One region of the Pseudarthrobacter sp. H2 genome, then DNA from elsewhere that is predicted to be linked to it. Evidence: riboswitches for the same ligand, from Rfam matches in the RefSeq annotation. Region 1 holds a riboswitch; each other region holds the start of a gene.
What was found. A riboswitch is a leader RNA that binds a small molecule or an ion and turns the genes downstream of it on or off. The one in region 1 is predicted to bind glycine.

Region 1 (9,743 bases):
GATACCTCTGCGTGCACTACGCCATCCGGTCCCTCATCGGCGACGTCGCCCACCACTTCGAGGAAGACCCCCTGAGGTTCTCTTTCACCCGCACCCTCCGGGCAGTACGGCGTTCCCTCGCCGCGCGCCCGGCTTTTTCCCCCTGAGCGTCTGGCGGAGGCCTTCACGGTCTTCTGCCGCGAAATCCTGCATGAACTGCTGCCCCCGCGCCGGCCAAGAACCAACCCCCGCGTCATCAAAAGGAAAATGTCGAACTGGCCACTCAAGCGAATACCAAAAAAGCCTAAGTAAACAGTATTGCCCTTAGGCGTGGTTGGCAACCGCGGGGTAGAGCGGGTGGGCGGCGGCGAGGGCCTCGACCCGGTGACGGAGGCCGGTCAGGTCCGCGCCGGCGTCGGCGGTCAGTGCCTCGGCGATGATGTCCGCAACTTCACGGAAGGCGGCTTCGCCGAAGCCGCGGGTGGCCAGGGCCGGGGTGCCGATCCGCAGCCCGGACGTGACCATGGGCGGGCGCGGGTCGAAGGGGACGGCGTTGCGGTTGACGGTGATGTCGATCGCGGCGAGGCGGTCCTCGGCCTCCTGGCCGTTGAGTTCGCAGTCGCGCAGGTCCACCAGGACCAGGTGCACGTCGGTGCCGCCGGAGATCACGTTGATCCCCTTCGCGGTGACGTCCGGCCGGACCAGGCGGTCGGCCAGGATCCTGGCGCCGGCCAGGACGCGCTCCTGGCGTTCCCTGAACTCGGCCGATGCGGCGATCTTGAAGGCCACGGCCTTCCCGGCGATGACGTGCTCCAGCGGGCCGCCCTGCTGGCCGGGGAAGACAGCGGAGTTGATCTTCTTGGCGATGTCCGCGTCGTTGGACAGGATGATCCCGCCGCGCGGACCGGCGAGGGTCTTGTGCGTCGTGGACGTCGTGACGTGCGCGTGCGGGACCGGGTTGGGGTGCAGCCCGGCGGCGACGAGCCCGGCGAAGTGCGCCATGTCCACCATCAGGTACGCGCCCACGGCATCGGCGATCCGGCGGAACTCGGCGAAGTCCAGCTGCCGGGCGTACGCGGACCAGCCGGCCACGATCAGTGCCGGCCTGTGCTCCAGCGCCAGGGCCTCCACCTCGGCCATGTCAATGGTGTGGGTGTCCTCGCGGACCTGGTACGGGACCACGTTGTAGAGCCGGCCGGAGAAGTTGATCCGCATGCCGTGCGTCAGGTGCCCGCCGTGGGCCAGGTTCAGGCCCATGATGGTGTCGCCGGGCTTGATCAGGGCGTGCATGACCGAGGCGTTCGCCTGCGCACCGGAGTGCGGCTGCACGTTCGCGAACCCGGCGCCGAACAGGGCCTTGACCCGGTCGATGGCGAGCTGTTCGATGACGTCCACGTGCTCGCAGCCGCCGTAGTACCGCTTGCCCGGGTAACCCTCGGCGTACTTGTTGGTCAGCACCGAGCCCTGCGCCTGCATCACGGCCACCGCCGTGTGGTTCTCCGAGGCGATCATCTCCAGGCCGTCGCGCTGCCGGCCCAGCTCGGCATCGATCCTCGCGGCGATCTCCGGATCCAGCGCGGACAGCTCCGCGTCCAGGGACGGGGACACGACCTGCTCGAAGGCGGTGACTGCCGTGGCGGTGCCGGCGGCGCTCACAGCTCGCCGCCGTTGGCTGCAGCGTACTCCTGCGCGGACAGCAGCGGGCCCTCTTCGGTCACAGAGACCTTGAACAGCCACCCGGCACCATACGGATCGAAGTTGATCACGGCAGGATCGGCGACGACGCCGTCATTGACCTCCGTGACCTCGCCCGTCACCGGGGAGTACAGGTCCGAAACGGACTTGGTGGACTCGATCTCCCCGCAGGTCTCCCCCGCGGTCACCGTGGAGCCGACCTCGGGCAGGTCCACGTACACGATGTCGCCCAGAGCCTCGGCGGCAACGGCGGACACGCCGATCACGGACGGTCCCGAGCCATCAGCGGCGATCCACTCGTGCTCGGCGGAGTACTTCAGTTCAGCGGCAACCTTGGCCATGTGTGTTTTTCCTTAAGTTTGGAGTGCAACAAGTGAGAGAGCGTCGGCCCAAACACTGCGAAAGGTGAGGGAGCGTCGGGAGTAATTACTTTTGGCGCTTGTAGAACGGCAGGGCAACAACCTCGAAGGGCTCCGCTTTGCCGCGCAGGTCGATGTCCAGGGCCGTGCCCGGCTCGGTGAACTCGATGTCGACGTAGGCCATCGCAATCGGGTAGCCGAGGGTGGGGGAGGGCTGTCCGGACGTGACCTCACCAACCACTACGCCGTCCTTGAGGACCGGGTAGTGCCCGCGGCCGGCACGGCGTCCGAGGCCCTTCAGGCCCACCAGCTTGCGCTCGGAACCGGCCTCCTTGGCGGCCTCCAGTGCCGAACGGCCCACGAAGTCGCCTTCCTTGCTTTTCAGCGCCACGACGGGACCCAGGCCGGCGTCGAACGGCGACCGTTCGAGCGAAAGCTCGTTGCCGTAGAGCGGCATGCCGGCTTCGAGCCGGAGCGAATCGCGGGAGGCGAGGCCGCACGGAACGATGCCGAACTCAGCCCCCGCTTCGGCGACCGAAGCCCACAGGGGGGCGGCGTCGTCGTTGGCCACGAAGATCTCGAAGCCGTCCTCACCGGTGTAGCCGGTGCGGGCCAGCAGCAGGTCTTTGCTGCTGCCGCCGACCAGGAACGGAACCTCCACGGCGGCGTAGTACTTCAGACCGGTTACGAGGTCGTGCCGGGCGGCCGGAACCAGGCGCAGCAGGATCTCCTCCGCCTTGGGACCCTGCACGGCGATCAGTGAGGTCGTCGCGGAGGCGTCCTCGACCGCGACGTCGAAGCCCCCCTCTTTGCCGGAACCGGCCCGTTCGGCCAGGGCCGCGGCGACAACCTTGGCGTTCCCGGCGTTGGGCACCACGAGGAACGTGTCTGTTCCGTCCGCACCGGCGGGCCGCCGGTAGGTGATGAGGTCGTCGATGATGCCGCCGTCCTCGTTGCAGATCAGCGAGTACTTGGCCTTGCCGACCGGCATGGCGGAGATCTTGCCCACGAGGGCGTAGTCCAGGAACGCGGCGGCGTCCGGGCCGGTGACCCAGACCTCGCCCATGTGGGAGAGGTCGAAGAGGCCGGCGGATTTGCGGACGGCGTGGTGTTCGGCCAGCTCGGAGCTGTACTTGAGCGGCATCTGCCAGCCGCCGAAGTCCGTGAAAGAGGCACCGAGCTTCTGGTGCTCTGCGTACAGGGCAGTGAAATTCTCAGTCATTGTGAATTACCTTTCAAGCCGGTGAGGCAGTGATCGAGCCCCGGTGATCGAGCCTGTCGAGATCGGTTTCGACAAGCTCAACCACCGGATGCTGGTCTAGTCTTCAAACTCGGAAAGCGGCGGGCAGGAGCAGATCAGGTTGCGGTCGCCGGCGGCGCCGTCGATCCGGCCGACCGGCGGGAAGTACTTGTCCTGCTTGAGGTGGTGGACGGGGAATGCGGCCTGCTCGCGCGGGTACGCCCGTGCCCAGTCGGTGCTGATGACCGCGGCGGCCGTGTGCGGTGCGTTGCGCAGCGGGCTGTCCGCGACCGTGAAGTCGCCATTGGCCACCTGGTCGATTTCCTGCCGGATGGTGATCATCGCTTCAATGAACCGGTCGATCTCCGCGAGGTCCTCGGATTCGGTGGGCTCCACCATCAGCGTGCCGGCAACCGGGAACGCCAGCGTGGGGGCGTGGAAGCCGTAGTCGATGAGGCGCTTGGCGACGTCCTCGGCGGTGACGCCGGTCCTGGACGTGAGCTCGCGCAGGTCCAGGATGCACTCGTGCGCCACGAGGCCGCCCGCGCCGGTGTAGAGCACCGGGAAGAACTCATCCAGGCGCGCCGCGACGTAGTTGGCCGCGAGCAGCGCCGACTTGGTGGCCTCGGTCAGTCCCCGGCCGCCCATCAGCTTCACATAGGCCCAGGAGATCGGCAGCACGCCGGCCGAACCGTAGCGGGTGGCGGAGATCGGGGTGCCGCCGGCGCCGTTGGCCGGGTCGGCGGCGTTGCCGGGCATGAAGGGCGCCAGGTGCGCCTTCGCTGCGACTGGGCCGACGCCGGGGCCGCCGCCGCCGTGCGGGATGCAGAAGGTCTTGTGCAGGTTCAGGTGCGAGACGTCGCCGCCGAACAGGCCCGGCTGAGCCAGCCCGACGAGGGCGTTGAGGTTGGCGCCGTCCACGTAGACCTGGCCGCCGGCGGCGTGGACGGCGTCGCAGACCTCGCGGACGTCGGCGTCGTACACCCCGTGGGTGGACGGGTAGGTGATCATGATCGCGGCCAGCGCGTCCTTGTGCAGCTCGATCTTGGCGGTGAGGTCGGCGTGGTCGATCGTACCGTCGGAGGAAGTGGCGACCACGACGACCTTCATGCCGGCCAGCACGGCGGAGGCGGCGTTGGTGCCGTGCGCGGAGGCGGGGATCAGGCAGATGTTGCGCCCCGCCTCGCCGCGGGAGCGGTGGTAGCCGCGGATGGCCAGCAGGCCGGCCAGCTCGCCCTGGGAACCGGCGTTGGGCTGGATGGAGACCTGGTCGTAGCCGGTGATCTCGGTCAGCTGCGCCTCGAGGTCCTCGATCAGTTCACGCCAGCCGGCGGTCTGGGACTCGGGGGCGAAGGGGTGGATGGAGGCGAACTCCGGCCAGGACATGGCCTCCATCTCCGCGGTGGCGTTCAGCTTCATAGTGCACGAGCCCAGCGGGATCATGGTGCGGTCCAGCGCGAGGTCGCGGTCCGAGAGCCGGCGGATGTAGCGCAGCAGCTGGGTCTCGGAGCGGTGGGTGTTGAAGACCGGGTGCTGCAGGTAGTCCGAGGTCCGTTCGACGGCGGCGTCCAGGGCGAAGGCGGCGTCGGAGGCGCTGCCCGCCACGCCGGCGCCGAAGGCGGCCACGACGTCGGCGACGATGCCCGCCGTCGTCGCCTCATCGGTGGAGATGCCGACCGTGTCCGCGTCGATGGCACGCAGGTTGATGCCCTTGGCCTCGGCGGCGGCGATGATTCCGGCGGCCTTGCCCGGGACGGAGACGGTGACGGTGTCGAAGAAGGACGTGTGCAGCACGGAAAGGCCGGCGGCCTTCAGCGACGCGGCGATCGTCCTGGCATGGCCGTGCGTGGTTTCGGCGATTGCCTTGAGGCCGTCCGGGCCGTGATAGACGGCGTAGAAGGAGGACACGATGGCCAGCAGCGCCTGCGCGGTGCAGATGTTGGAGGTGGCCTTCTCGCGGCGGATGTGCTGCTCGCGGGTCTGCAGCGCCAGGCGGTACGCGGGAACGCCGGCGTCGTCCTTGGACACGCCGACCAGCCGGCCCGGCATGGACCGCTCGAGGCCCTTCTGCACAGCCATGTAGGCGGCGTGCGGGCCGCCGAAGAACAGCGGGACGCCGAAGCGCTGGGTGGAGCCGACGGCGATGTCCGCGCCCTGCTCGCCAGGAGGGGTGATGAGCGTCAGGGCCAGCAGGTCGGCGGCGACGGTGACGAGGGCGCCGCGTTCCTTGGCCTCGGCGATGACGGCGGAGTGGTCGAACACCCGGCCCGAAACGCCGGGCTGCTGGAGCACGACGCCGTTGATGACGCCGTCGGGCAGGCCCTTGGACAGGTCGGCGACCTCGACCTCGAAGCCGAGCGCCTCGGCGCGGCCCTTGACGATGGCGATGGTCTGCGGCAGGCAGTCGGCGTCCAGCACGGTCTTGCCGTCGTGGGCGGCCTTGTTCTTGTTCGCCCGGCGCATCATCAGCACGGCCTCGGCGACGGCGGTGGCCTCGTCCAGCAGGGAGGCGTTGGCGACCGGCAGGCCCACGAGGTCCTGGACCATGGTCTGGAAGTTCAGCAGCGCCTCGAGCCGGCCCTGCGAGATTTCCGGCTGGTACGGCGTGTAGGCGGTGTACCAGGCGGGGGCCTCGAGGATGTTCCGGCGGATCACCGGCGGGGTCAGGGTGTCGTAGTAGCCCTGGCCGATCATCTGGACAGCGGTCTTGTTCTTCGCGGCGATCCTGCGCAGTTCGGCGAGGACTTCGACCTCGCTGAGGGCTTCGGAGAGCTCCAGCGGGGAGTCCTGCCTGATGTCTTTCGGGACGGCGGTGTCCACGAGCGCATCGACGGTGTCGTAGCCGACAGCCTTCAGCATGGCGTCGACGTCGGACTGGCGGCGGGCGCCGATATGCCGGTCAACGAAGGACGTGGAGGCTGGGGTAACAGTCACAAGGAACTCCATAAATAAGGCGGCGCAGGGTGCGCCACATTGGTTCGGGTTCCTCCCCGCTCTGTATTGGACCTGAGAGTTTCCGCTTTGCCCGCTGTCGCAGGCGCCGCTTGCACCGTCGGTGAGCACAGCATGTCAGGGCCAATTGTCCGGGACGGACCCGGAGCCGGGCTGGACAGCCTGCTACTTTCCAGAGTTGCCTTGCCGCGGCGGTACATGGGCCTGAGAGATTCCTGGGGAGGGTTTGCTCCTACGGCGCCTGCTTGTACCTACTAGCAGAACTCTCCCGCCGCAGATCAAAGGCATATTCAATTGCGGTGACAACAGTCACTGGCCCCCATTGTCCTCCGTCCGGCCCGCGTCTGCAAACTCCTACGAGGGACAGCCGCAGGCTCAGCCGCGCAGCCGTTCGACGGCGGCCGGCAGGCTTTCGACGTCGGCCGGCAGGCTTTCGACGTCGGCCGGCAGATCGGCACCGCCAGGCGGTCCGCGGCCGCGAAGTCGCCGGTCAGCACGCGGGCTCGCCGGAAGGTTGCTGCGATCTGGCACGCTTCCGGCGACTTCGGCAGTCGGGGACTATATCGACAGCCGCAAACCGCTCAGCCGCGCAGCCGTTCGACGGCGGCCAGCAGGCTTTCGACGTCGGCCGGCAGAACGGCACCGCCAGGCGGTCCGCGGCCGCGAAGTCGCCGGTCAGCACGCGGGCTCGCCGGAAGGTTGCTGCGATCTGGCACGCTTCCGGCGACTTCGGCAGCCGGGGACTATATCGACAGCCGCAAACCGCTCAGCCGCGCAGCCGTTCGACGGCGGCCAGCAGGCTTTCGACGTCGCCGCCCACCTCGGGGAGCGGGCCGCCGGGGCCGCGGGCCAGCATGGCGTTGAAGTACAGCCCGTCCCCCATGTACAGGACGGCCTTGGCCATCCCGGGGCCGATGTCGGCGGCCAAAAGTTCGAGCCAGCGGGCCTGGCCGGCCGCGAAGCGGTGCAGGGTCTCCTCATGCGCGACTTCGGCCAGCCGGGTGGCGGCCACGAAGACCCGGTCCATCGGGGTGTCCGCCCAGACCGAGGACTTGATGAAGTAGGCTGCGGCACCTTCCGGAGCGGCCGCCATGGCCTTGACGTCCTCGGCAAGGAGCCGGTCCAGCCGTTCGAGCAGCACGGAGATCATGGCTTCCTTGTTCGGGAAGTGGTACAGCAGCCCGCCCTTGGAGACCCCCGCCAGCCTGGCGACGGCATCCAGCGTCGCTGCCCGCTCGCCCTCATCGATCAGGAGGGATTCGAAGGCATCAAGGACGGCTTCGCGGGCTACGGGTTTTCTGGCCATGGTTCCTATCATGCCCGGCACCGGCACCATTTCTTAACTATACCGTCCAGACGGTATAGTTATCTTCATGAGCAACACATCTTTCAGCCCGCTCACCGGCAGCACCGCCACGCCGACTGTCCCGGCCCCGCGCGCACCGTGGCGCGACTGGCTGGCCCTGGCCGTGCTGATGTTCCCGGTACTGCTCGTGGCGGTGGACAACACCGCGCTGACCTTCGCGCTGCCGTCCATCGCCCGCAGCCTCGACGCCACCGGCGTCCAGCTGCTCTGGATTGTCGACGCCTACCCCCTGGTCCTGGCGGGACTGCTCGTGGCGATGGGCAGCCTGGGCGACAGGATCGGCCGCCGCAAGCTGCTCCTGATCGGCAGCGCCGGTTTCGCCGCGGTCTCGGCGGCGACCGCCTTCGCACCGAGCGCCGAATGGCTGATCGCCGGCCGCGTCGGACTGGGATTCTTCGGCGCGATGCTGATGCCGTCCACGCTCTCCCTGATCCGCAACATCTTCCCGCAGCCCAACAGGCGCCGGCTGGCCGTGGCCATCTGGGCTGCAGGCTTCTCCGGCGGCGCCGCGCTCGGCCCGATCTTCGGCGGCTGGCTCGTGGAGCACTTCTGGTGGGGTGCAATCCTGCTGGTGGCGGTGCCGATCATCCTGCCGCTGCTGGTGCTCGGCCCGGTCCTGGTCCCGGAATCGCGCGACCCCCAGCCGGGCCGGGTGGACGTTCCCAGCATCATCCTGTCCCTGCTGGTGATGGTTCCCGTGGTCTACGGCATCAAGGCCCTCGCCACCCACGGCCTGGCACCGGAACCCGTTGCCGCGATGGGCTTCGGCCTGCTCATGGGCTACGTCTTCATCCGCCGGCAGCGGGCCCTGCTGCACGGGACTCGGGAACAAGGAGGTCGGGCCCCGAACGGCAAGGAGCAGTCCGCCGCGGCGTCACCGCTGCTGGACGTCAGCCTCTTCGGCAACAGGGTCTTCAGCACGGCGATTACCGCCAACGTCCTGGCGTTGTTTTCCTTCAACGGCTTCATTTTGTTCCTGGCCCAGCACCTGCAACTGCTGGAGGGCCAGTCCCCCTCCGAGTCCGGCGTCGCCATGATCCCGGCGCTGATCGCCACCGTCGCGGCGGGCCTGCTCGTCGTGCCGCTCGTGCGGAAGGTCCGTCCCGGCTTCGTCGTGGCCGGCGGACTCCTGCTGAGCGCGGCGGGCTACTTCCTGGTGGCCTTCGGTGACCACAGCCACGGCCCGGGGATCCTGCTGGCCGCCCTGCTGGTCCTCTGCCTCGGCGTCGGCGCGGCCGAAACGATCTCCAACGACCTGATCCTGGGCGCGGCCCCGGCGGAGAAATCCGGCGCTGCCGCGGCGATCTCCGAGACCGGCTACGAGGTGGGGTCCCTGCTGGGCACGGCGATTCTGGGGTCCATCCTGACCGCCTCCTACCAGCGCAACCTCCACCTGCCCGCGGGACTGGGCGAACCGGCGGCCGGCCAATCAACCGGTACGGCCACCGCGCAGGCAGGCGAGACGCTCGCCGGTGCCGTCGAGCTGGCGCAGTCCCTGCCGGCGCCGCTGGCGGAGGCGGTGACGGCGGCCGCCCGTGCCGCCTTCGAATCAGGCGTCCACGTCACGGCCGCCATCGCGCTGGTGCTGATGGCCGGAGCGTCCGTCCTCGCCGCCGCCGCCCTCCGCAAGGTGCCCACCGCACGCTGACGGAGCGGACGACGGCGGCCAGCCGGCTCAGCTTCCCTCGACGAAGGCCTTGAGCGCGTCCAGCAGGCCGTTGGTGCCTTCCTTGCGGCCTGCCACCTGGGCCGCATCGCTTTCGACGCTGCCGGTGAAGAAGGCGCCCTGCTCGGTCAGGGTCAGCCGGGTGCCGTCGCCGTCGGGCTCCAGCTCCAGGGTGCTGAGCGAAACGGACATGCGCACCCCATCCAGGAGCATCTCGTAGGTGTAGACGATCCGTTCGTTCTCCACGATGTCGTGGTAGACCGCGTGCATCGTGGAGACGAAGCCGCCGGCGGGGCCGCCGACGTCCGTCTCGCGGCCGCCCTCCCTGAAGTCCAGGTTCGACTCCCCCTGGTTCCATTCGGGCGGCCCGGCGAACCACTTTTTCTTGCTCGCATGGTCCGAGAACGCGCGGAAAACGCTCGACGGCGAGGCGTTCAGCTGGCGCTCCAGGCTGAAACTGGCGTGCGTGATGGGGGTGCTCATGGC
Region 2 (9,743 bases), 810 kb from region 1:
CCCGCCGTAGCGGCCCACGAGGTCGGTGGAGCGCACCGTGGCCGTGCAGGCGTCCGCGAAGGCCTGCAGTGCGGTGTCTCCCGCGGAGTGCCCGAACTCGTCATTGATGGTCTTGAAATGGTCCAGGTCGGCCAGGATGAGCGATGTGGGCGTCCTGGCCAGGTTGAGCCGGCGCAGTTCGACCGCGGCGAGGTCCATGAAGGCCGTGCGGTTGAGCAGCCCGGTCAGGCCGTCCAAGGTGGCGCGGGAGCGGAGGTCCTGCGTCTGCTGCTCGTAGCTCAGCTCGGCCATGGTGAAGGACGCGACCACCAGGATCACGGCCGAAAAGACAGTGGTGGTCACCGATCCGAAGACGGAGCCGAACACCGGACCCGCGGGCCCGTCGGTGACGAAGGCGATGAACCGGCCGAAATAGTACACGGCAAGGATCCCCGAGCCGACGGCGAGCGTGCGGTGCGCGTGCGAAAAGTCGCGGTCCAGCACGAACAGCTCCCTGCAGCCCAGTCCGATCAGCGTGCCCATGAAGACGAGGTACGCGGGCCCGCCCGCCCAGATGTTGGTGGCCGGGTGGTCCAGCACGGACGCCACGGCGGTGATCGCGGGAGCGACGGCGAGGACCCAGCTGCGCGGAGCGGCGGTCCGCAGCGAACGGGCGCCGGCCCAGATGCTGGCCGCTCCCGACACAAGCAGCACGTTGCCCGAGGGGTTGGCCCACACCTGGTGGACCGTGCCGTCCAGCAGATACGCGGCGTTGCCCGCCAGGAAAAGCAGCAGGGCCACGCACCACCAGCCACTGTATGCGGAACGCGTCCGCCGGTAGGTGACGAAGTAGAAGAGCAGCAGAAGTGTCAGGTCGACCACAGCCAACGCCACACGAAGCGTCGATGTGTCCAGCAGCATGTCGTGACCCCCGGTCCACAATCAATGGCCCGATTCCAATCGACCCAGCATCGCAATTGACCTCAGTATGGCACCCCGGCCACCAACCATGGCGCCGGTTCACGATGTCACCTATCCGCATCTGGACCGCCTGCAGGGCGATGATGAGTGCATCGCGGTCATTCATAAGGGGGCTTCCTAATAAAGCGGCGTTCGTGATATAACACGAAAAACGGCGCGGGAAGACCTCCCCGCGCGGGACCGGTCCCAGCCTCCTGATCGAATGGCAGCGCATACTTTGGATATTCTCCACCGGATCCAAGCCGGACTGGCGGTAATGAAAACGTTCATTCTCCAGTTCCTGGTCGCCTTCGCCGTCCGGCCGCCGCTCACGAAGTTGAAGCGCAGAACCCCGGCCCAGCCGGTGCATCAAGAGGGTCTCGACCCTCCGGTGAAGCTCGGCAGCACCAACAAAGCACCCGGCCAGTCCTCACCGGTTGCGGGTGCCAGCATTTCCAAAATCTTCTACGACATGCTCGTCCCGTCATTGCTGCGGTTCGTCTTCGGACGACATCCGGTGAGCGCGCCGCCGGCTGCGATCATCGCGTCCCAGCACGGCACCGTCATGGCGAACATCAGCCCCGTGACGGCCTCGTCTGTGAAGAGCCTGATACTGGGCTCTTTCGGCGGCCCGTCTCCCTCCAGGCAGTTCGCAGCGCCGCGGACGCCTCCAAGGCACCGGTCAGCATCAAAGCGTCCTGCCCGGTACCGGTCAGGTGGTCCATCAAGGGCACCCGATCGGACGCACTATTCCAACCTATGAGATCCAAGGAGACGTCATGCTCACCGCCGAACAAATCGATCGCCTGCTCAGCCAAGGCGCAAATGTCCTTTCGGAGGACGGAGAAAAGATCGGCTCCATCGGCCAGGTCTTCGTGGACAACGATGACGGACAGCCCAGCTGGATGACCGTCAGGACGGGTTTGTTCGGAATGTCCGAATCCTTCGTGCCCCTTCAAGGTGCTCGGACAGAGGGCAATGACATTGTCGTCACGTACAGCAAAAACCAGGTCAAGGACGCGCCCCGGATCGACGCCGATCGGCCCCTGGAGCCTGCCGAGGAAGGCCGGCTCTACCAGCACTACCAGCTCGACAGCGGACGCACCTACACCGAAGCGGCTACAGATAACGCAGCTTCCACCGCCGCCCCCGGCACGGACAGATACGACGCACCCGACGCCACCCGCACCACCGGACAACGCGACGCCACCGCGCCCACCACGGACGACGCCATGACCCCCACTGGACAACGCGACACCACCGAAACCGACCGCAACGACGCACCCGACGCCACTGGCACGGACCGCACCGGCGCACGGGACGCCACGGGCGCCACCGGATACGACACCACAGCGCCCATCGGACAACGCGACGCCACCGGATACGACGCCCCCGCGCCCACCACGGACGACGCCATGACCCCCACCGGACAACGCGACACCACCGAAACCGACCGCAACGACGCACCCGACGCCACCGGCACGGACCGCACCGGCGCACGGGACGCCACGGGCGCCACCGGATACGACACCACAGCGCCCATCGGACAACGCGACGCCACCGGATACGACACCACCCGCACCACCGGACAACGCGACACCGCCGGAACCGACCGCAACGACGCACCCGACGCCACCCGCACCACCGGACAACGCGACACCACCGAAACCGACCGCAACGACGCTCCCGACGCCACCGGCACGGACCGCACCGGCGCACGGGACGCCACGGGCGCCACCGGATACGACACCACAGCGCCCATCGGACAACGCGACGCCACCGCGCCCACCGGACAACGCGACGCCACAGCGCCCACTACGGACGACGCCATGACCCAGCCCCAGACGCGCCCGGACATCGGTGCCGAACAGCCGGCCCCCGGCCGGCCACGCCTGCGTAAATACGTCACCACGGAAAACGTCACCAGGACGGTGCCAGTGCAGCGCGAAGAAGTCCGAATCGAGCGAGAACCGATCACGGAGGAAAACCGCAGCGAGGCGATGAACGGTCCGGACAAAGACGACGAGCGCGAGGTCATCCTCCACGAGGAACGACTCATAGTTACCAAGGAGACCGTCCCGGTCGAACGGGTCCGCATCGGCACCGAAACGGTCACCGATGAGGTCACAGTCAATGAGGAAGTCCGCAAAGAACACATCGACACCGAAGGACCCGAAGAGAGCCGCGGCTAACACGAGCTCCGAATACAGTTCTGGCCCGCTGAGTGCGCGAACGGTATTGGCGGCTGGCTGGTTGCCTGGAGCCGTTCTCCACGCTAGTGTTGTGACTCGCATCACTCAAAACTGAAAAAGCCTATGATCCGCGGCGGGAGAGTCCTGCCGGTACATTCAGCAGGCGCCGTAGGAGCAAATCCTCCCCAGGAATCTCTCAGGCCCATGTACCGCCGCGGCGAGGCAACTCTGGAAAGCAGCCCGGGCAACCGGGCTCACCGACGGTGCAAGCGGCACCTGCGACAGCAGGACGCGGAAACTCTCAGGTCCAATTACAGAGCGGGGAGGAACCCGAATCATCGTGGCACCTTGGCGCCACTTGAACAATGGAGTTCCTCATGACGATTCATCCTCCCCCTTCCATGATTGTTGAAACCCCCCATCTTGAGCGGCAGCTCAGTAACCGGCATATCCAGCTGATCGCCATTGGCGGCGCGATCGGCACCGGCCTGTTCATGGGCTCCGGCAAGACCATCTCGGCCGCCGGCCCGTCCGTCATCTTCGTGTACATGATCATCGGCTTCATGCTGTTCTTCGTCATGCGGGCCATGGGCGAACTCCTGCTGTCCAACCTGCACTACAAGTCCTTCAGCGACTTCGCCGCGGACCTCCTGGGCCCGTGGGCCGGGTTCTTCACCGGCTGGACCTACTGGTTCTGCTGGGTGATCACCGGCATCGCGGACGTCATCGCCATCGCCGGCTACTCCCAGGAACTCTGGCCGGGGCTGCCGCTGTGGATCCCGGGCCTGGTCACCATTGGCATCCTCCTGCTCCTGAACCTCGCCACGGTGAGGGCGTTCGGTGAGACCGAGTTCTGGTTCGCCCTCATCAAGATCATCGCCATCGCCGCACTGATCATTGTGGGCCTGTTCATGATCTTCAGCGGTTTCCAGTCCGACGCCGGCCCGGCCACCTTCTCGAACCTGTGGAGCCACGGCGGTTTCTTCCCCAACGAATTCATGGGTTTTGTTGCCGGCTTCCAGATCGCCGTGTTCGCCTTTGTAGGCATCGAACTGGTGGGCACCACCGCCGCCGAGGCCAAGGACCCGGAGAAGAACCTGCCCAAGGCCATCAACTCCATCCCCATCCGCGTGCTGCTCTTCTACGTCGGCGCCCTCATCATCCTGATGTCCGTCACCCCCTGGACCCAGTTCCAGGCCGGCCACAGCCCGTTCATCGCCATGTTCTCCCTCGCCGGCCTCGGCGCCGCGGCCACCATCGTGAACCTGGTGGTCCTGTCCTCGGCCATGTCCTCGGCCAACTCCGGCATCTACTCCACCTCCCGCATGGTCTACGGCCTGGCCCAGGAGGGCGACGCCCCCGGCGTGTTCAGCCGCCTCTCCCGCCGCAAGGTCCCGCAGAACGCCCTGTTCCTCTCCTGCGTCCTGCTGCTCTCCGGCGTCATCCTGATGTACGCGGGCTCGGACATCGGCAAGGCCTTCGACATGGTCACCACCGTGTCCGCCGTCTGCTTCGTCTTCGTCTGGTCCATGATCCTGGCCAGCTACCTGAAGTTCCGTTCCCGCCGCCCGCACCTGCACGAGGCCTCCAAGTACAAAATGCCCGGCGGCATCCCCATGGTCTGGGTGGTCTTCGCGTTCTTCGCCTTCGTCCTCTGGGCGCTGACCACGCAGCCGGACACCCTCGTGGCGCTCCTGGTCACCCCGGTCTGGTTCATCGTGCTCGGCGCCGCCTGGCTCGTCCTGCGCAAACGCCCGTCCCACCTGGCCCGCTACGCGACGTTCCAGGACGAGCTCCAGTCGGACAAAAATGCTGCCACGGAGCTCCTCAGCAAAGGTGCGTCGGTCGGACAATGAGGACCGAACCCGACCGCATCCAACTGAACGGCATTTGATCGCCCGGAGGCGGTGAGGACGGCGTTTCACCCGGGCCGAATATTCCTTGTCGCCCCCTGGCTGGCGCGTCGTTCCAGGCGATGTCCGGTTTGCCGGCCCGGGTGTAGTCGTACTCGATGGGGTGGGCCGCGATCAGGTCCTTGCCGCCGGGAACATCGCGGCCGAAGCGGCGCACGGCGGCGATCAGCTGCGTGACGGTGTCCTGCCGTGCGACCCGCGTCATCCAGGACCGTCGAGTCAAGTGCCCTGCGGTTGCGGCCCTTGAGCACCCCGGTGGTGGTCACGACTTCGGTGACCGCGTCCATGATCCGGTGCTGGTTCACACTTGCCGCCAGGCGCTTGCGCCAGTAGGCGCCCAGCCGTCCACAGGACGGTTTAGCCCCGGTGGAGCGGGCACGTACGATCCGCAGGAATCTCAATGATGTTGTCAACGGATGTTGGCGTGCCTTCCGGGTGCCCCCGGCAGGTTCATGGCCGGGGCACCCGTTCGCCATCAACACCTGAGCGCTGGCGAACAACGCCTGGGACCCGTATCCCTAAATTTTTTTGAACCTCTTGCTCTCCATGCTGGCCGGGCTCCAAGGCGCTATCCTGCTTATCGCCGCCAAGCGCAAGGACGCGGTCGCCGCGGCGATAGCGCAGCACGACTACGACACCAACGTGAAGCAAAAGAAGAGATCGAGCTTTTGATGGACCTCAACAACCAGCAACTGGAAATCCTGCACGAGCCAAGAAGGCTGGCGACCGCGGAAGGCCTTGACCTGGACCGCGGAAGGCCTTGACCTGGACCGCGGGCCGGGCGCCTGACACGCCTTAGCCTCCCAGTATCCGCGCACTTCACCGGGGACGGGGCACAACGCAGAGGTCGGTGGATCTCACCGCCGGTGTCTGGCACTGGATCAGCATCGGGGCCGACTGGCTATCACAGCCTCGCCATAGGGAATCGGTGCCCTGTTCCCATGTGGGGAGCCCATGATCAGGGTATGAGCGCATGGAGAAGAAAAATAGTTCCCGGGCTGGCAGCCGTCGCGGCGTTTCTCCTGGTCGCAGCCGGCGTGGCCGGAATCGATGAAATGGCCAACGCCAAAATACCGGGTCTGGCCACCGGAACCGTCCAGACAACGACCATGAACACCGAGCCGGGGCTTGAGCATGTCCTTCTGGCTGGCCTGAACCAGGGCACACTTCCCGGTGGTTTCCCGAATGATGAACCCCGGGAAGAGAAGTACGACGAAAACTATCTTGAAACACTCCACTTCCAGCCACGTCCCCCGGCCTGAGAACACCGGACCACCAGGAGGCCATCGATACCGGAACGAAGAACGTCATGAGCCACTTCAAGAGCTACTGGTACTACAGCACCGCGCTGGCCATCACTTGGGCTATGGTCCTGACGCTGGTTCTCAGTCTCGGATGGGTTTCAACCACGATCGCGAGCTAAATCTATCCCCCTCCTGCGCGCTGGGCCCCTCCCAGGAATCCTGGCTAGGAATCCTCAGCTGCAGCGCTCCCGGAACGCTCCGTCACTGCTCGAAATCGCGGTCGCTCATCGGGCTGCTGAAGCCTGGCCAGTTGTGGCCAGGGCCGTTTGACGTTCCTGACCCACGCGGGAATGAGGCCCACTGCTGGTCCCCGATCAGACTGCGATACCAGGGCAAAGTGGGCTCGTGTCTGATTGACATTCTCAGAAGTCCACGCTTCGCCCCCGCCGAGACGATTTGTAGACCGGTTCCGGGTGGTCAGCACGTTGTGGACACTGAGTCCGTCGATGCCGATCGCGCGCGCTGATGGAGTTAGGGAGGGCCCGCCCGGATACCTGCGTAAACGCCGGAACAGTGATCAGTTTCCAGCTGGAGGAGCAGCAGTGGAGCCTCGCACTTGCAGTGTTGCGGGGACGAGGTGGATCCTCTGGAGCTGCACAGGGGCTTCCATCCGCTCAATGAGGTATTTCGCGGATTGCACGCCAATGGCGAAGTTTCCGTTGTCGACGGATGTCAAAGACAGGTGCCGGATGCGGGAGAGGTACGTGTTGTCGTAGCCGACGACGGAAAGATCGGCCGGAACACTCAGCCCCTGATCCGCGGCTGCCGAAAGAGTGCCGATCGCAGCAATGTCGTTGAAGGCGAAGACCGCTGTAGGCCTGCGTTCCTGTGTCAGGAGTCGGCGGGTGGCCGCGTACCCGCTCTCCTCGCTCATCCCGCCTGTCTCTGCGAATTCGTCCGGATCAAGCCCGGCATCCTGCATCGCCTCGCGGAATCCGGCGAGGCGAAGCTCGCCGATCCGGCCTGGCCCGCTCAGATGCGCGATGTGCCGGTGGCCCAAGTCGATGAGGTGCTGTGTTGCCGCGCGGGCACCGGCTTCATCGTCGTTGACTACGACGTCGACGCCGGGAAGGTTCGGGTCGCGGGTTCCGGCGAGAATTACCGGGATGGTTTCGGCAGCGGTCTGGATGGCATCGGATTCGGTTGTCGTACCGACCACCACGAGCCCGTCGATGCCCTGCCGGAGCATCGCGTCCACCGAGTCCCTGCCGATGCGCCGGTCCGTGTAGCTGTCAACCAGGACCGGCGACAGTCCCGCAGCATGCAGGGTGGCGGCCAGGCCCTCGAGCAGGTCCACGAACCAGGGATTGCGCAAATCGTTCAGGAGAACGCCGACGGTGTCGCTCTTAGTGCGCGAGAGTCCCCGGGCGTGGGCATTGGGCCGGTACCCGAGATCGGCGATTGCCTCGAGGACCACCCGCCGGCGTGTGTCGCTGACGTGCGGCGCGTCCCGAAGGACGAGCGAAACCAAGGATTTGGACACCTGCGCGCGTTCGGCGACGTCGCGGATCGTCGGCTGCCGCAGTGACCGTGCGTCATTGTCCGTTTCAGGCATTCGTTCTCCTCATGTCGAATCCAGTCTAGGGGTTGCGCCCGGGTTCCCCATGACTCAATATGGAACGGTCTACATTTGTCCAAACTGCGGTAAGGAACGAAGTAATGGTTGAACCAGGCAGGCTCCGCCTCAGGGCAGGAATGGTCGGTGGCGGCGCCGGTGCCGACATCGGCAAGACACACCGCTTCGGGATGCGGCTCGATGACCGTTACTCGCTGGAAGCTGGCGTCTTCGGGCGGGATTCCGGGCAGGCGGCACGCGTCGCGAGCAGCCTGGGTGTTTCACCGGAGCGCACGTACGCGGACTACGAGCAGATGGCCGAGGCGGAGTCAGCGCACCCGGAGGGGATCGACCTCGCCGTTGTCGCCACCCCGAATGACAGCCACTTCCCTATCGCGAAGGCGTTCCTGGAGCAGGGAATCTCCGTCGTGTGCGAGAAGCCGCTCACCGGCGATTCGGCTACGGCCGCCGAGCTCGTGCGCATCGCGGCGGAGAACGACGCGATCCTCGCCGTGCCGCATTGTTACTCCGCCTACGCCATGGTCCGCCAGGCCAGCAGGATGGTCCGCGACGGTGCGCTCGGCCGCATCACCTTCGTCGACGTCGAGCACGCCTCCGGGTGGGCGGCGACACCGCTGGAACTCTCCGGGCACAAGCAGGCTGCCTGGCGCACAGACCCGGACGTTGCCGGATTCCCCAGCGTGGTGGCGGACCTCGGCACACACGCCTATCACCTGGCCCGCTACATCACTGGCCTTGAAGCGGAAGAAATCTCCGGGCAGCTGCACACCGTCGTCCCCGGGCGCACGGTCTTCGACAACGCCACGGTATCGCTCCGGCTCAACAGCGGAGTCCCGGGGCGTGTCTGGGCCAGCATGGCCGCGACGGGACACAACCACGGCCTGCGCATCCGCATATTCGGTGACGCCGGGAGCCTGGAATGGCAGCACGAGGATCCCCATCACCTGTCGGTGCAGGACCTCGAGGGCACGACGACCATCCTGACGCATGGCCTCAGCACTCTGTCCGATGATGCTGCCCGGCTCACCCGCGTCGGCCTCGGCCACCCCGAGGGCTTCCTCGAGGCATTCGCGAACTTCTATCGTGATCTCGCCGATGAACTCACGGCACGACGTGACCGCACGGCAAGCACAATCCGCGAGTTGTCCTTTCCGACCGGCATCGACGGGCTCATCGGCGTGCAGTTCGTCGAAGCTGTCGCCGCATCCCACGCGAACAACGGCGCCTGGACCGTCCCGGCCAGCGCAACCAGCCAGGAGGCCTGACCATGCAACGCTTCGCCCTCATCGGCGCCGGATTCATCGGCACCGTCCATGCAGCCAACCTCGCAATCAACCCGGACGTCGACTTCTGTTTTGTGTACGACCTCGACACCAACCGCGCGGATGCCCTCGCGCGCACATACGGGGCCGCCGTGGCCGGCAGCCTCGACGAGATCTTCGACGCCGGCGCGATTGATGCCGTATTCATAGCGTCTTCGACGGACACCCACGCCGGTCATCTTCGGCGCGCCGCGGATGCCGGGGTCGCCGTGCTATGCGAAAAGCCGATCCATCTCGACCTCGCGGAGGCAACCGAGACTGTCGCCTACGCCAGGGAACGCAACACCCTCGCCATGGTCGACTTCAACCGCCGCTTCGACCGCGACTACGCCGAGCTGAAGCGCATCGTCGATTCCGGAGAGATCGGCGACGTTGAACTCATCCAGCTCTCCAGCAGAGGTCCCGCCATGCCTCCCCTCGAGTACATCGCCGTCTCCGGCGGGCAGATGCGCGACCAGGCAGTCCACTTCTTCGATCTCGCACGATGGATCTCCGGA
Region 3 (9,743 bases), 1.4 Mb from region 1:
GGTATCCGGCCCGGCGAAAGCGGAAATTTCCGCGGCTGTGCCGACCGCCAGGATACGGCCCTCGGCAACCGCGACCGCTTCCGCGAGCGAAAACCGGTCATCGACGGTGATGATGTTGGCGTTGAGAAGTACTGTGTCTGCGAGGCTGCTCATGACTGGGATTCCGTCACAGCGGTTTCGGAGCGGCGCGGGCGCAGGAGCCAGCAGACCAGGACGGCGGCGATCACAAAGATGCCGGCCTGGAAAGCCAGGCCCTGGCCGTATGCCTGGACGTCGAGGACCGGTCCGGTCATGAAAATGCCTGCGATCGGTCCGGCGATGGCGAACCCGAGTCCGAAGCCGAACTGCCCGACGGCTGGCTTGACGGCTCCCACGGCGCCCAGCTGGTCCTGCGGAGCGGAGCCAAGAATGACGGCTGCCTGCGGGTTCTGCATCCACATCACGGCAAAGCCCACAATGAACAGGCCCACTCCCGGCAGGAGGATGTTGCCGGGATGGTCCAGGAAAAGCTGAATGGCAAGGCCGAAGGCGCACAGCAGCAGGCCGGAGGTGAACATGGCACGGTTGGAGATGGCGAAACGCCTCTGGGCGATGCCGGCAACCGCCGCGCCAACAATCATGCCCACGTACATGACGGCCACAATCACTGAGACCGCACCGGGTGCCACACCGGCGGGAATTGCCAGGGCGGGGTACTGGCCCAGCAGTGAAGCATCGGCCCAGTTGAAGAGGACACCGGCGATGCAGGCGGCGGAGAAGGCGGGAATGCGGAACAGGTGCATGGGGAAGCCGGGATCCTTGGCGCGCAACTCCCACATGGCGAAAGCCGCGAGCAGAACGGCTGCCAGGCCGAGGCCCACGAGAACCTCGGGAGCACCCCAACCCATGCCGGAGGCGCGGCCGATCGAGTAGACCAGGGCCACGAGGCCAAAGCCCGCGAGCAGGACGCCCGGCAGATCAAACTTCCGGGGCCTGGCGGCCTTGGTTTCGGGAAGCAGGGCCGCGGCGATCAGTCCCGCCAGCAGGCAGATGAGTGCGGCGCTGACGTAGTTGAATCGCCAGCCGAAGACCGTCTGAATGGTGCCGGAGAGTGACGTCATCACCACGATCACGCTCGCGCCGACGCCGAAGAAGATACCGAAGGCCTTGGGAAGTTCGGCCTTGGGATAGATCGCGGGAATCATGGCCAGGCACATGGAGAAGGAGAGCGCTGTCCCCACTCCGGTCAGGGCGCGGCCAATGCCGAACATCCAGGCGGTGCCCGCCGTCGCGGTGATGAGCGAGGCCGCGGTCATCAGGAAGACGCCTGCCAGCAGCGTGCGCTTCCGGCCCTTGTTGTCGCCGATGATTCCGGCACCCAGGAGGCTTGCGGCAAGGACCACGGTGCCGAGGCTCTTGAGGAACGAGGCCAGTCCCGGATCCATCCCGAGCGCCTTGGCCGCGGCCGGCATGGCGACGGCATGGAGGGCAGGGTCCCCGCCTTGAAGGGAGCCGACGACCGCGATGCTGATCATCGCGGCCAGGACCTTCCTACGGTTGGACAACTGGCGGGTGCTCCATTTTGGTTCGGCAGGCTGTTCCGGCGTCTTTGCCGTGGGGGCCAGCTCTCGGGGGTGTGACGTAGCGACCACGCCAGGCTCCTTCTAATAAACGGGGGGTGGCGGGCCATGTCCGGATGATTGTGACGCGCATCTCACGCCTGGCCCTGCATCCATATTATTTCACGCCGTGGATTAAGTCACGAACTATTTTCAGCTCTTTGGCAGGGGCCCTCAGACGGCTTCGAGCCGTTCGGCCACCAGTGAGGGCTGTCCGATGACGCGGTTGCGCCCGGCAAGCAGCATGCCGCGGAGCATCCGGTGCGGAGCTTCCGGGGCAAACTCAACGGCGAGCCGGGTGAGCGAGGGCAGCCCCGCGATTCCGTCCAGGTACCTCCGCATCTCGGTCTCGAGCCCGCCCCGGAACTCGGCGAGGAAGCCGTCGACAATGAAGAGCTCAGGATTCACAACACCGGCCACGGCGTCGATCGTGATGCCAAGCCAGCGCCCGGCGTCGGCGACCGCTTCAACGGCAGCCCCGTCCCCGCCGTCCAGCATTCCGCGCAGCTCTGCCGTCATGTCCTCATAGCCGGCCGACATCCGGCCCAGCGTCGTCGCGTAGTCGGCTCCCGTCGCGCGGCTGTAGAGCGAGGCGAGGCCCAGATGCGTTTCGGCACAACCGCGCCGCCCACACCAGCACTGGAACCCGCCCGGATCAACAACGATGTGTCCGAACTCGCCGGCGAGCCCACCCGATCCGTGTTCCACCGTGGAGCGCGAGAAGAGCCCTCCGCTGACGGCGCTGCGTCCGCCGATGTAGGCCACGGATTTGTCGTCATTGAAGGCATCGCCGCTGATGCAGGAAAGCATGGAGTAGTTGGTCTCCCGGTCCACTCCCACGACGGCGGTGGACCCGGCCGCAGCCAGCATCTCCTCCACGTGGCGGCCCAGCGGGGCCGGCCCCCAACCGTTGAGGACCGAACGGACCACCGTGCCACGATCGCGGTCGGCAGCACCGGGCACGCCCAGTTCGACGGCGAGCACTTGGCGGGACTGCCGGGACGCCGTCTGGAGTAACTGGGTGATGGCCTGGTTCAGGAACGGGAGGTAGCCTTCGAGGCCGTCGTATTCGGGAACCGGAAATTCGTGGGTGGATTCCAGCTCCCCCACGAGGTTTCCGATGGCGGCCAGGATCCGGGTGCGGTCGCATTGGATGGCGAGCATCACCCAGGGGCGCGTGGCAAAGGAAATCGGGCGCACCGGCCGGCCCACCGCAGGCGGGTCGACGTCGCTCTCCTGCACGAGGCCGCGGTCCCGAAGTTCCTGGATCAGATTGGTCAAAGCGGAAACCCTCAGTCCGCAATGACGGGCAATCTCCGCACGCGTCAGGGTTCCATGTCTGGCGAGTGCGGACAACACCGAGGACAAATTGTGCTCACGAAGCCCTGCGACCGAGGCCCCCGACTGGCCCAGCGGCCCGGTCCCACCCACGCCCTTCATTCCCAGCCTCCCTGCCGCACCCTCCGCCGGCCCTGAACCGGCCTGCCATTCATCATAGAGGGCAGGGAAGCAGCAGGCGCCGGCATCAGGCCCTGGTCCGGCGCCGTCCGGCAAAATAGGCAACCGCGCCGGCAAGGCACCCCCAGAAGGGGGACACAATTCCCAGGGAGCAATGCCCGACGCCGTGACCGCAGGGGTGATCAGCGCAGCCGCGGAGCGCAGGTCCGCTGCCGTCCCCGGTGACTGTGTCCTGAATGGCCCCCTGCAGGGCGCCAAGAAGCGCAACGCCGGCGAGCACCGTCAGCATCGCCGCCGGGATGACGGCGAACAGCGCCACGACGGCGGTGCTGAACGCGCCGAAGAGGAGGTAGAAGATCCCGCAGGATATGCCGGCGACAAACCGCCGTCTGCTGTCCGCGTGGGATTCGGGCCCCGCGCAGATGCTCGCTGTAATGGCGGCAAGATTGACGGCGTGGCTGCCGAACGGCGCCGGCCAACGCTTCCGGAGCAAATTTCCGAGTCGCGGACCGTCCACCATGCCGTTCATCAACAGCGTCTGACGTGAACGCCATCCTGCTGCGCTACGGCATCCGCTACCCCAAAGACACGCCAGATGGACGAAGGAACACAGCCAGTGGCTGCACCGCCAACACTTTGACGAACAGACACTGCAGTTCACCTACGAGACCGATGTCGAGCAGGCCGAGCTGCTCGCCAGGCCTCTGGCACGCATCGACAAGCACGGCGCCGCCACGGCCGCGGCGTGCCGCTACACCCCGGTGATTGAGGCGTTGATGTGTCTGCGCGGCATCCAGATCACGACCGGGTCCGGGCTGGCCGTGGAGAGCGGGGACTGGACCCGCTTCACCGGCTCGCCCATCGGCTCCTACCTCGGGAAGTGGACGTGGCAGCACGCGGAGCTAACCCGAGAGCCAGCTATGAGCAGACGGTCTACACCGCCGACGCCCGATTTTAGACACCGGTACGCTCCAGCCGAACTCATCGTCATGCGGTAACGAACCCGCGCATATCAGCCTGGCAATGCAGTCGAGACAACACCCGCCAACACACCTCACCACGACCGGCCGGCACACGATGAGGGGCCCCCGGAACCAAAAGCCAGGAGCCGCTCATCCACGCCTATTGACAACCCGACCTACATATCAGCCTGTGGCTAGAGCTCCGTGCGGTGGAAGTTCAGGTGGCTGCGGCTTGCCGTCGGGCCGCGCTGGCCCTGGTAACGGTTGCCGTACTCACCGGAGCCGTAGGGAAACTCGGCCGCCGAGCTGAGACGGAAGAAGCACAACTGGCCGATCTTCATGCCCGGCCACAGCTTGATCGGCAGCGTGGCCATATTGGACAACTCGAGCGTGACGTGGCCTGAGAAGCCGGGGTCGATGAAACCCGCCGTCGAGTGTGTCAGCAGGCCCAGGCGGCCCAGCGAGGACTTACCCTCGAGCCGGGCGGCGATGTCATCGGGAAGGCTGACGGTCTCGTAGGTGGAGCCCAGGACGAACTCCCCCGGGTGCAGGATGAATGGCTCACCGGAGTCAACCTCGACCAGGCGGGTCAGCTCGGGCTGTTCCTCCGAGGGATCGATGTGGGCGTACTTGTGGTTGTCGAAGAGCCGGAAGAACTTGTCAATCCGCACATCCACCGACGACGGCTGGACCATGGCAGGGTCGAACGGCTCAAGGACAATCCGTTGGGAATCTATTTCGGCACGAATGTCGCGGTCAGAGATCAGCACACGATCAAAAATACCGCATCCGCCGCAGGCGGGACGCACGGGCGGGCCGCACGGGGCCGGTGGGACAGGTCCGGGGCTCCTACCCTGAGGCTGCGCCGGCACTTGGCCGCACGGCCGCCGCGGGGCCGCCTATTCCGCTTCAGGCATGTCTTCCAGCACGGCCTTGAGCTGGTCAAGCTGGCCGACTTCAGCCCTCATCCGCCGGCCGAAGACGTTCGTGAGCCGGTCCAGGAGCCCCTTGGGCTCGTATTCCAGGGCGAAGCGGACGCGCGTGTTGTGACCTTCGGTGCTCAGGTAGTAGCCGCCGTGCGGCCGTTCCGGGCCGACGATGACCCGGTACTGGATCTCGGCGCCCGGCCGCGCTTCGATGATCTCAAAATCTGCGGCGACGGGCCGCCCGCCGGGCCCGGTGCGGGTCTGCCGGTAGACGGCGCCCTTCGCGCCTTCGGTGCCCGATTCCAGCTCGACGCTCCTGATCCCCTCACGCCAACTCGGGAGATTCCGGCCGTCCAGCAGAAAGTTGTACACGCTCAGCGCGTCGCGCGCGATGACGACGTCGTACTCTGCGAATGCCACGGAAATCCTTGCTCGGCGATGGCTGGTGGGTGTAGCCCGTTCCCCCGAGACTGCAGCTAGCCATTTCAGGATAAACAGCAAGCCCGGCGCCGGCAGCCGCGCGGCGGGGTTTTACCGAAGAGTTATCCGAAGCGTTATGGGACCCAGCCGGGTCCGGCTGCGCTGACCCGGCTGCGCTCACCGGCCGCGCCGCGGCGGCGCGGCCGTGCCGCGGCAGGCAAAGTCCTCCGGCTGTTGTAAGCTAGGTTCCGCGGCGCTGGAAAGCGCGGCAACGCGGCTGTAGCTCAATGGTAGAGCGCTAGCTTCCCAAGCTCGATACGCGGGTTCGATTCCCGTCAGCCGCTCCAATCCACGCACCGCGCAGCACCCATGACTGCCCCGGCTGCCCCGGGGCGGGTTAGGCCGGTACCTGTATCGTTCGAAGTCAGGAACCTCTTCGGTTCCGCTACAGGAGCGATCATGGCTGACAAATCCCCCCGTCAAGCAGCATCCAAGAAATCCGGCAAGTCCCTCAAGGAAAAGCGGGCCGACAAGAGGACCGCGGCAGCGCCGCCCAGCTCCATGGACAAGGCCACCAGCACCAAGCCGGCCAGCCCCAAAAAGAAGTGACCGGTTCGACGGACCGCCTCACCCTGGGAGTCCTTGCCGGCTCGCGGAAACCTGACGAGCGGCGCCTCCCGATCCATCCCCTGCACCTGGAGCGCATCATCCCGGAACTCCGGCAGCAGCTGATCCTCGAAAAGGGCTACGGCGAGCGGTTCGGCGTGTCGGACGCCCACCTGGCACCGCTGGTGGGGCGCATCGTTCCGCGCGCGCAGCTCCTGGCGGAGGCCGACGTCGTCCTCCTGCCCAAGCCGCAGCCCGAGGACCTCGCCGAGCTCCGCGACGGGCAGGTCCTCTGGGGCTGGCCGCACTGTGTCCAGGACCGGGCCATCACCCAGCTGGCGATCGACAAGAAGCTCACGCTGATCGCCTTTGAGGCGATGAACCACTGGGCCAGCGACGGCGGCTTCGGCCTGCACGTTTTCCACAAGAACAACGAACTGGCCGGCTACTGCTCGGTGCTGCATTCCCTGGCCCTCAAGGGCTCCACCGGGGACTACGGCCGGAGGCTCAGCGCCGTCGTCATCGGTTTCGGCGCGACGGCGCGCGGGGCCGTCACGGCGCTCAACGCCCACGGCGTCCACGACGTCCAGGTCCTGACCAGCCGGGGTGTGGCCGCGGTGGCCTCGCCCATCCATTCGGTGCGGATTGCCCAGTTCGACCACGATGACAAGGCGCCGTTCCTCAGCGAGGTCATCACCGAACGCGGGCGGGTGCCGCTGGCGCCGTTCCTCGCCGAAAGCGACATCGTGGTCAACTGCACCCTGCAGGATCCCAACGCGCCGCTGACCTACCTGCGCGCCGAGGATCTGGGTGCTTTCCGGCCCGGCAGCCTGATCGTGGATGTTTCCTGCGATGAGGGCATGGGCTTCAGCTGGGCGAAAAACACCACCTTCGCCGAGCCGATGTTCCAGGTGGGCGACCACATCGACTACTACGCGGTGGACCACAGCCCCTCCTACCTCTGGGATTCCTCCAGCTGGGAGATCAGCGAGGCCCTGCTGCCGTTCCTGGAGACCGTGATCTCCGGCCCCGGGGCGTGGACGGACAATGAGACCATCCGCCGGGCGGTCGAAATCCGCGACGGCGTGATCCTGAACAAGGATGTGCTGCAGTTCCAGCGGCGCGGGCCGGAGTACCCGCACCCCCCGCTGGGCGCGTAGGGCCCCTGCCGCAGGCCGATTCGAGCGTAATGGTTCCGGCGATTTTGACGCGGCGGTTTGCGTGTGACCTGAACAGCGGATATATTGTGAGGCGTATCACTCACAAGTGATCGTGCTTATGATCTGCGGCGGGAGAGTCCTGCCGGTACGTTCAGCAGGCGCCGTAGGAGCAAATCCTCCCCAGGAATCTCTCAGGCCCACGTACCGCCGCGGCAAGGCAACTCTGGAAAGCAGTCCGGGAAACCGGGCTCACCGACGGTGCAAGCGGCGCCCTGCGAGAGCGGGCAATGCGGAAACTCTCAGGTCCAAGACAGAGCGGGGAGGAACCCGAATCAACGTGGCGCATCTGCACCACCTGAATTATGGAGTTCCTCATGACCGTCCAATCCGCGCCCACCGTCTTTGCAGACCGGCACATCGGCGCCCGCCGCCAGTCCGACATCGACACCATGCTGAAGTTCGTCGGCTACGACAGCGTCGACGGCCTTGTCGACACCGCCGTTCCGGACTCCATCCGGCAGGCAAGCCCACTGCTCCTGAAGGACGCCCTGAGCGAGGTCGAGGTTCTCGCCGAGCTGCGCCGCCTGGCTTCGAAGAACAAGACCGCGGTCCAGATGATCGGCCAGGGCTACTACGACACCGTGACGCCGCCGGTGATCCGCCGGAACATCCTCGAGGCCCCGGCCTGGTACACCGCCTACACGCCGTACCAGCCGGAAATCTCGCAGGGCCGGCTGGAGGCGCTGCTGAACTTCCAGACCATGGTCCAGGACCTGGTGGGCCTGCCGGTCGCCAACGCCTCCCTCCTGGACGAAGCGACGGCGGTGGCTGAGGCCGTGCTGATGATGCGCCGGGCGAACAAGAACAAGGCCGCCCACGACGGCAAGACCGTCCTGGACGCCGACTGCCTGCCGCAGACCATCGCCATCGTCAAGGGCCGCGCCGAGGCGCTCGGCTTCGAGGTCGAGGTCGCCGACCTGTCCAAGGGCCTGCCCGACGGCGTCATCAACGGCGTCGTCCTGCAGCAGCCCGGTGTTTCGGGCCGGGTGTTTGACCACGCTGACGTGATCGCGGCGGCGAAGGAACGCGGCGCGCTGGTGACGGTGGCCGCTGACCTGCTGGCCCTGACCCTGATCACCCCTCCGGGCGAGCAGGGCGCGGACATCGCCGTCGGCTCCACCCAGCGTTTCGGTGTCCCGCTGTTCTTCGGCGGCCCGCACGCGGCCTACATGGCCGTGCAGAAGGGCCTGGAGCGGTCCATGCCGGGCCGTCTGGTCGGTGTGTCCAAGGACGACGCCGGTGTTCCCGCGTACCGCCTGGCGCTGCAGACCCGCGAGCAGCACATCCGCCGCGAGAAGGCCACCTCCAACATCTGCACCGCGCAGGCGCTGCTGGCCATCGTGTCCTCGTTCTACGCCGTCTACCACGGCCCGGACGGCCTCAAGGCAATCGCCGAACAGGTCCACAACAACGCCCGCACCCTGGCCACCACCCTTCAGGCCGCCGGCCGCGAACTGGTCGCCGATACCTTCTTCGACACCGTCACGGTCCGGGTCCCGGGCAAGGCCGCCAAGGTCATCGCCGCCGCCCAGGCACGCGGCATCAACCTGCGCCACATCGACGGCGACACCATCGGCGTGTCCGCTGATGAAACCACGACGACGGAGGTCCTCTCAGCCATCGCCGTCGCCTTCGGTGCCGGTCCGGTTGTCGACGCGAAGGGCTTTGAACTGCCCGGATCGGTGCTCCGCACCTCCGATTACCTGCAGCACCCGGTGTTCAACACCCACCGCTCCGAGACCCAGCTGCTGCGCTATATCCGCAGGCTGAGTGACCGGGACCTGGCACTGGACCGCACCATGATCCCGCTGGGTTCGTGCACCATGAAGCTGAACGCCACCGCGGAGATGGAAGCCATCTCCTGGCCGGAATTCGCCTCCATCCACCCGTTCGCCCCGGACTCCCAGACCGAGGGCTGGCGCGAACTCATCACCGGGCTGGAAGCGGACCTCGCCGAAATCACCGGCTACGACCAGGTGTCGCTGCAGCCGAACGCCGGATCCCAGGGCGAGCTCGCCGGCCTGCTGGCCATCCGCGGCTACCACCGCTCCCGCGGTGACGACCAGCGCAACGTCTGCCTGATCCCGGCCTCGGCCCACGGGACCAACGCCGCCTCCGCGGTCCTCGCCGGTATGAAGGTCGTCGTCGTGGCCACCGCATCGGACGGCACGATCGACCATGCCGACCTGAACGCCAAGATCGAGGCCAACAAGGACGCCCTCTCGGCCATCATGATCACCTACCCCTCCACCCACGGCGTGTACGACGCCGACGTCACCGAAATCTGCGACGCGGTGCACGCCGCCGGCGGCCAGGTCTACGTGGACGGCGCCAACCTCAACGCCCTGGTCGGGCTGGCCCAGCCGGGCAAGTTCGGCGGCGACGTCTCGCACCTGAACCTGCACAAGACCTTCTGCATCCCGCACGGCGGCGGCGGACCCGGCGTCGGCCCGGTCGCGGCCAAGGCCCACCTGGCACCGTTCATGCCCGGTGATGCCAACAAGGCAGCCCACGACGACGGTCACGGCGGGTCAAAGGGTGTGGCCATCTCCG

Region 2: linked by a shared signal. The riboswitch ahead of cycA (D-serine/D-alanine/glycine transporter) and the one ahead of gcvP (aminomethyl-transferring glycine dehydrogenase) in region 1 are both predicted to bind glycine.
Region 3: linked by a shared signal. The riboswitch ahead of gcvP (aminomethyl-transferring glycine dehydrogenase) and the one ahead of gcvP (aminomethyl-transferring glycine dehydrogenase) in region 1 are both predicted to bind glycine.

What each region holds. Positions count from the first base shown of each region.
Region 1 covers NZ_CP189594.1:3,422,044-3,431,786, forward strand. The annotation lists gene ACQCSZ_RS15965 (IS4 family transposase) at 1-146, shown strand, start outside; gene glyA (serine hydroxymethyltransferase) at 304-1,635, opposite strand; gene gcvH (glycine cleavage system protein GcvH) at 1,632-2,015, opposite strand; gene gcvT (glycine cleavage system aminomethyltransferase GcvT) at 2,101-3,255, opposite strand; gene gcvP (aminomethyl-transferring glycine dehydrogenase) at 3,352-6,219, opposite strand; glycine riboswitch at 6,408-6,506, opposite strand; gene ACQCSZ_RS15990 (TetR/AcrR family transcriptional regulator) at 6,992-7,531, opposite strand; gene ACQCSZ_RS15995 (MFS transporter) at 7,599-9,239, shown strand; gene ACQCSZ_RS16000 (SRPBCC family protein) at 9,267-9,740, opposite strand.
Region 2 covers NZ_CP189594.1:4,234,280-4,244,022, forward strand. The annotation lists gene ACQCSZ_RS19620 (GGDEF domain-containing protein) at 1-900, opposite strand, end outside; gene ACQCSZ_RS19625 (DUF2382 domain-containing protein) at 1,719-3,131, shown strand; glycine riboswitch at 3,256-3,353, shown strand; gene cycA (D-serine/D-alanine/glycine transporter) at 3,509-4,987, shown strand; partial or broken gene ACQCSZ_RS19635 (IS5/IS1182 family transposase) at 5,082-5,376, opposite strand; gene ACQCSZ_RS19640 (hypothetical protein) at 5,573-5,716, shown strand; gene ACQCSZ_RS19645 (hypothetical protein) at 6,010-6,306, shown strand; gene ACQCSZ_RS19650 (LacI family DNA-binding transcriptional regulator) at 6,866-7,903, opposite strand; gene ACQCSZ_RS19655 (Gfo/Idh/MocA family protein) at 8,008-9,189, shown strand; gene ACQCSZ_RS19660 (Gfo/Idh/MocA family protein) at 9,192-9,743, shown strand, end outside.
Region 3 covers NZ_CP189594.1:4,775,898-4,785,640, reverse strand. The annotation lists gene ACQCSZ_RS22225 (amidohydrolase) at 1-153, opposite strand, end outside; gene ACQCSZ_RS22220 (MFS transporter) at 150-1,631, opposite strand; gene ACQCSZ_RS22215 (ROK family protein) at 1,773-3,038, opposite strand; gene ACQCSZ_RS22210 (benzoate/H(+) symporter BenE family transporter) at 3,124-3,585, opposite strand; gene dcd (dCTP deaminase) at 4,213-4,788, opposite strand; gene ACQCSZ_RS22200 (SRPBCC family protein) at 4,918-5,364, opposite strand; tRNA gene ACQCSZ_RS22195 (tRNA-Gly) at 5,638-5,711, shown strand; gene ACQCSZ_RS22190 (hypothetical protein) at 5,824-5,973, shown strand; gene ACQCSZ_RS22185 (N(5)-(carboxyethyl)ornithine synthase) at 5,970-7,130, shown strand; glycine riboswitch at 7,250-7,347, shown strand; glycine riboswitch at 7,349-7,454, shown strand; gene gcvP (aminomethyl-transferring glycine dehydrogenase) at 7,505-9,743, shown strand, end outside.